One region of the Cobetia sp. 4B genome, then DNA from elsewhere that is predicted to be linked to it. Evidence: predicted binding sites of a transcription regulator. Region 1 holds the regulator's gene; the other holds the start of a gene.
What was found. The regulator FliA, encoded in region 1, starts transcription of late flagellar genes. The targets are predictions, from matches to a motif close to CTAAAGTTNNNNNNNNNNCNGCCGATA.
Positions count from the first base shown of each region.

Region 2: the regulator FliA is predicted to act here: its motif matches at 1,903-1,929, upstream of H2O77_RS08310 (Cache 3/Cache 2 fusion domain-containing protein).

Region 1 is NZ_CP059843.1:2,201,603-2,205,019, reverse strand. Features, by position in the region: gene H2O77_RS09250 (FliC/FljB family flagellin) at 1-847, opposite strand, end outside; gene H2O77_RS09245 (RNA polymerase sigma factor FliA) at 1,308-2,066, shown strand; gene H2O77_RS09240 (MFS transporter) at 2,282-3,417, opposite strand, start outside.
Region 2 is NZ_CP059843.1:1,945,868-1,949,284, forward strand. Features, by position in the region: gene H2O77_RS08305 (methyl-accepting chemotaxis protein) at 1-1,613, shown strand, start outside; gene H2O77_RS08310 (Cache 3/Cache 2 fusion domain-containing protein) at 1,965-3,417, shown strand, end outside.

The DNA.
Region 1 (3,417 bases):
AGCTATCTATTGTAACCAAAGACTCTACGGCAGATCCGTTATTGACAGTTGTCGCATTTCCATCTTTGCTAGCACCACCCGTTAATCCAGTTGTGGATGCAGTAGAATTACTGACCTCCCCAGTAACAGGGTCGATTACTGCGTCAGTATATGTAATGCTACCGGCGCCATCGTCGGTTTCAATTGCATAGCGCGTTGTGCCGCTATCATCATAGCTTACGAGTGTTTCTTTACTATCAAGGTTACTTGTATCAGCCTTAACGCTAAATGAAGTTTCGGTAGCGGTAGTTGCGGACAAGGTGTCAGTATCAAAACCTTCGGCAACACTAAATGCACCAAGCCCAAGTGTTGATGAATTAACTTCTGAAAGGCTGATGGAGATCGTTTCGCCATCATTTGCACCAACTTGTATGTTAAGAGAATCGTTGGTGTTCAGTACATCTACACCATTGAAGCTGGTCTGTTCTGAGATTCTATCAATCTCTTCCATTCTCAAGGTGATTTCGTCCTGAATCGACTGCAAATCGTCTGCATTGTTAGTGCCATTCTGCGCCTGAACGGTCAGTTCACGCACACGCTGCAGGTTATCGTTGACCTGATTCAAAGCACCTTCAGCGGTCTGGGCGACAGAGATGCCGTCGTTGGCGTTACGCTGCGCCTGGGACAGGCCGGTGATCTGGGAGTCCATGCGGTTGGCGATGGCCTGGCCGGCGGCGTCGTCCTTGGCGCTGTTGATGCGCATGCCGGAGGACAGACGTTCCATGGAGGTGTTCAGGGCGTTCTGGGACTGATTCAGGTTCTGCTGAGTCACCATGGAAAGGGTGTTGGTATTGATCACTGAAGCCATGTGTCACTTCCTGTCGTAATGGGGAGATAGATGGCGTGTCGCCAGTAACGACTCCTGTGCCGTTGCTTCAGTTATCGTCGCGGCGCGGCAGAACTTTAGAAATTTTTTGCGGCCTTTTGACCTTTCTCATTCCGGCTGTCCCGCTGGCTTTCCTTACGCGCTCTTCTTGCGGGCGCTCCTCGCTCCACTCTCGCTCCACCCTCGCGACATTCTGTCGACCTGCTGGTGGGAATTCTGTATGCCTCGCGCTCACTCACTGTCTCTTCCTGTCTTCCTTCATTTCCGCCTCCCCGAGGCAGAGTGGCGACGTAAGGCAGGAAAGCCGTCGCTGAGGGTAGCTATTCGAGCGAATGGTTTGTGGCGGGGGCGCGACAATACGCTGGGAACAGGAGTCCCGAGGATGGGGGCACGACCCTGAGTCAAACGACCCCGAGGGATGCAAGCGAGGACCAGGACGCTGATGTATACCGCCAATGGGCGCATGGCCCAGCAGGATATCTACACCGAGTATCAGCCGCTGGTGCGCCGCATCGCGCTGCAGCTGCAGGTGCGCTTGCCAGCGAGTGTCGATCTCGAGGATCTGATTCAGGCTGGCATGTTGGGGCTGTGTGAATGCGTGGGCCGCTATGAGCAGGGCCACGGCGCCAGCTTTGCCACCTATGCCAGTCAGCGCATCCGCGGCGCGATGCTGGATGAGCTGCGCTCGCGCGACTGGTTGCCGCGCAGTGTGCGCCGGGCCGGTCGCGAGCTTGAGAGCGTGATCCAGCAGCTTGAGCAGAGCCTGGGCTATCCGCCCGAGGAGACCCAGATCGCCGCTGCCATGGGGCTTGAGCTGGAAGATTACCGACGCCTGCTGCTGGACACCAACAACGGCATGGTGATGTCGCTGGACGAGATGATGGATGAGGAAGGCGGGCTGGCGGGTGGTTATGTCTCGCCTGAAGCGACGCCCTTCGCCACACCGTTTGCCTTGCCGCATGATGCGCTGGAAGAGGCCGATACGCGGCGGGCCTTGAACGAGGCCATCGCGCGGCTGCCGGAGCGCGAGAAGCTGTTGATGGCGCTCTATTATCAGGAGAAGCTCAACCTCAAGGAGATCGGCGCGGTACTCGATGTCACCGAATCGCGTGTCTCGCAGCTGCATTCCCAGGCCGTGCGCCGGCTGCAGGGTGTGCTGGCACCGCATCTGGTGGCACGGGCGGGCAAGCGTCGTCGCTGAGTCTCTATCCTGAGCCTCTATCGTTGTGAGCCTTCTTCGTTTCCCCGAACTTTATCCTCTCGCTGTACCGTCTTGCTGTTACGCCTGCCTTGTTTCTGCTGTCCCAGTTTCTCCTGTCTCAGTTTCTTCTATCTCAGTTTCGCCCGCCCCAAACAAGAACACCGCCCTGAGAGGCGGTGTTCTTGTCTATCACTCGAGCATGTCGTCAGACGTGTTCAGTAGCTCTCGCGCTCCGGCTCCGACTTGACGCGGCGCTCCTCTTCGCTGAGGTGCTGGGCCTGCTCATCGATATGGCCATCCAGATGCCAGTCGTCTTCCATGCCGGTGACGCGGTCGTTCATCACGCCTTCCTCATTGTCGACCTGCTGCACGACGCCTTCCTCTGCTTCAGCGGAGGCTTCCTGTTGCTGGGCAGCGAGTTCTTCCTCGCTCAACTCCGGCTCAGGTTCGGCATCGAAGTCGAATTCCAGCTGACCGGTTTCCGGCTCGGTGATGGCTTCCTCGACCCAGGCGGCGCTCAGCGGGCTGGTGGTGGAGGGCGCCACCACATAGTGGCCGGGGTGATCGCCTTCCTCGGCATCCAGTTCCTGACGCGGCTTGCTGGTGACACTGGCGGCCAGAATCACGATCAGCACGTGAATGGCGGTCAGGGTATAGAGGAAGCCGACGGCCCCGAAGCGCTCCATCAGCAGACCCGCGGTGAGCGGGCCCAGAATCGCGCCCGCGCCATGCATCAGCACCAGCGTGCCGCTGGCGGAGATGATCTGTGGCGTGGTCAGAAGGTTGTTGGCCGCCGCCAGGAACAGCGAGTACTGGGTCAGGATCAACCCGCCGAGGCCTGCACCCAGCAGCGCCATGGTCAGCATGCTGCCACCACTGAACGGCACGCCGCCGATGGACAGCGCGATCGCCCCGAGACTGCAGCCCAGAATCACCTTCTTGGCCGACAGCTTGTCGGAGAGCTTGCCCAGCGGCCATTGCAGCAGGGCGGCACCCAGAATGAAGGCACCCATGAACCAGGAGACTTCCTGCACCGGCAGGCCGGCGCGGTCGGCATACACCGCGCCCATGCCGAAGACGGTGCCGTTGGCGATACCGGTGGCGAAGCCGCCCAGGGTGCCCAGCGGTGCCAGGCGCAGCAGGCGAACGATCCCCATCGCCTCCGGCTGCGCGCCTTCCGGTTGCGGCGAGGCGGACAGCAGCATCGGCACCAGCGCCAGCGACATGATCACCGACACCAGGATGAACAGCAGATAGGTGTCCGGGTTGGCGACGTTGAGCAGCAACTGGCCGCCGCCCATGCCCAGATAGGTAATCACCATGTAGATGGCCAGCAGGCGGCCACGCATCT
Region 2 (3,417 bases), 260 kb from region 1:
CGCTGAATGCCGGCCAGCCCTATACCGGCATGCTCTATCTGGCGGGCCGTCACTACATGACGCGCTATCGTCCGATCACCGACTTCAATGACAACCTCATCGGTGCCTCGTTCATTGGGGTGGATGTCGGCGAGCAGATCGATGAGCTGTATGCCACCATCACCAATATCCAGTTGCATGAGAAGGACTTCAGTCTGGTGGCGAGCACGGCGCCGGGCCAGCAGGGCAAGGTGCTGACGACGGGGCAGTGGCAGGGCCGCTCGCTGATGGACTTCAAGAATGCGCAGGGCGAGCCGGCCTTCGCGCCGCTCTTCGCCGCCGACAGCGGTCAGATCGATTACCGCCTGGCGGGTGAAGACAGTGACCGTATCACCAGCTTCCAGCACTATCCCGCCTGGGACTGGGTCGTGGCGACCACGATCGACAAGCAGGAAGTGACGGCGGGCATCACGCAGGTCCGCAATCAGGTCTTCGGGCTGGCACTGCTGTTGGCGCTGGCCGTGGCCGGCATTCTCTACTTCCTCGAGCGTCGCCTGATCAGTCGTCCGCTGGATGCGCTGGTGTCACTGGCTCAGGCATTGGCGCGGGGCGATCTGTCCCAGCGCATCACCAGTCAGCGTCAGGATGAGATCGGCAAGCTGACCGCGGCCATGAACAGCGTCGGCGAGGACCTGAGCCGAGTGGTCGGTCAGGTGCGGGGCACCACGGGCGCCGTCAATCAGGCCGCCGGCGAGATTGCCCAGGGCAACGAGGAGCTTTCGGCACGCACCGAGCAGTCCGCCTCCAGCCTGCAGGAAACCTCGGCCTCGATGGAGGAGATCACCACCACCGTGCAGCACAGTGCCGATTCCGCCCAGCAGGCCAGCCAGCTGGTCAATTCGACCTCCGAGCAGGCGCGCCGCGGCAATGATGACATGCGCAAGGCGCAGGCGAGCATGGAAGACATCAACCGCTCCGCCGAGCGTATCAGCGAGATCATCAGTCTGATCGATGGCATCGCCTTCCAGACCAACATCCTGGCGCTGAATGCCTCGGTGGAAGCGGCGCGGGCCGGTGAGCATGGGCGTGGCTTTGCGGTGGTCGCGCAGGAAGTGCGCACCCTGGCGACGCGCTCAAGCGATGCATCCCGCGAGATTCGCGGCCTGATCGACGAATCGATCTCGCACACGCAGCAGGGCGTGGCGCAGGTGAAGGACGCCAGTCAGGCGATGGCCGAGATTCTTTCCAGTGTCGAGCGCGTCAACGACATGATCGCCGAGATCAGTGCCGGCGCGCGTGAGCAGAGTGCCGGCGTGGGCCAGGTGAATACCGCGGTGAGCGAGCTGGATGCGATGACGCAGCAGAACACCACCCTGGTCAATCAGGTCAGTGGCGCGGCGCGCAGCATGAGCGCACAGGCTCAGGCACTGGAGCAGCTGATGGCAGGCTTCATGGTGGCGGGTGGACAGACCATGACCACACACGCCATGTCGCATCAGTCCATGTCGCACCAGTCCATGTCGCCTATGAACAGTCAGCCGATGGCGGATGGCGAGCAGTCTGCCTTCACGCCGCCGGCAACCGCCTCGCGCGGCTCCCAGCGTCGTGAAGAGGAGGAGTGGGAAGCCTTCTGAGCCGCGCTCTGCTCCAAGCTGACCCCTGAGCTCGATCCTGCGCCAAGAGCTTGATCGAGCGCCATTGAATGTGACAGCTAGCCGTTGATGTTTCCGCCAAGCCCTTGCCGACTGCCGTCGGTGAGGGCTTTTTCGTGGCCAGGGCTCATGTGATCCACGTTCATGTGATCAACGCTCATGTGGCCAACGCCCGCCACTGATATCCGCACCATATGAAAGTGTCATCTTGATGACAATTGGTGGTGTTTTTTGCTGTCTTCTGAAAAATGATGAATTCTTTTTTCTGGCCCTTCAGTTAAGTCAACGTTGGTCGATAGTCGGTGAACTTCCACCACACCGGGTACCCGCGGTATGACTTCACTCAGACAGCGTCTGGCGCATGCCAGCGTCGGCAGCAAGTTGGCGCTATTGATCCTGATCCTCATGATGGCAGCGTTTCTGACGCTGGGACTGGTGTTCTCGAGCGCCAGCGCACGCCAGGTTGAAGGAGACATGGAGATTGCCCTCAAGCAGCAACAGCGTCAGGTCACCCAGATGCTCACCTTGTTCGATACCTCGATGCAGGCGAGTGTCACACGCATGCTGAGCGCATTCCTGGCCACGATTCCCGACAGTTTCAGTCTCGATGACAGTCGCAGACTGAAAGCTGGTGAGCGTCTGGTACCGGTGCTGCGCAATGCCGGCATCATGCAGAACAGCCAGCCACTGTATCTGGACAATTTCACCCAGAGGACCGGCGCCCCTGTCAGTCTGTTCGTGCGCGATGGCGATGACTTCATCGGCATTTCCACCTCGTTGCAGAATACCGATGGTTCACGCATGCTCGGCTTCGCACTGGAGGGCAAGGTACTGGCTGCGCTGCGCAATGGTCAGTCCTACAGCGGCTTGCTGAACCTGGCAGACAAGCATTACATGACGCGTTATCAGCCCATCGAGGACGAGGCGGGAAACATCGTGGGTGCCTCCTTCATCGGGGTGGATATCGGCGCTCAGATCCAGGAGCTCTACACCACGATCACCAACGTGAAATGGCATGAGGGAGATTTCAGTCTGCTGGCAAGCACTGCCGCCGCGAGCCCTGGCCGGGTACTGGCTGGCGACCAGTGGCAGGGGACTTCATTGCTTGATGTCCGTGATGACCAGGGGCGTCAGATCTTCGCGAAGTTGCTCGACCAGCCCCAGGGCCAGATGGAATATCGCCTGCCCGGAGAGACGGGCACCAAGGTCACGCGCTTCGAACAATACCCGGCGTGGGACTGGGTGGTGGCGACCACGGTCGACAAGCAGGCCATCACCGCCGATATCATCCATCTGCGCAACCTGGTGCTCGGCCTGTCGTTGCTGTTGGCATTGGCGGTGGCGGGCCTGTTGTACTGGTTGGAGCGTCGCTTGATCAGTCGTCCGCTGGATGCGCTGGTGTCACTGGCTCAGGCATTGGCGCGGGGCGATCTGTCCCAGCGCATCACCAGTCAGCGTCAGGATGAGATCGGCAAGCTGACCGCGGCCATGAACAGCGTCGGCGAGGACCTGAGTCGAGTGGTCGGTCAGGTGCGGGGCACCACGGGCGCCGTCAATCAGGCCGCCGGCGAGATTGCCCAGGGCAACGAGGAGCTTTCGGCACGCACCGAGCAGTCCGCTTCCAGTCTGCAGGAAACCTCGGCCTCGATGGAGGAGATCACCACTACCGTGCAGCACAGTGCCGATTCCGCCCAGCAGGCCAGTCAGCTGGTCAATTCGACCTCCGAGCAGGCGCGCCGCGGCAATGACGACATGCGCAAGGCGCAGGCGAGCATGGAAGACATCA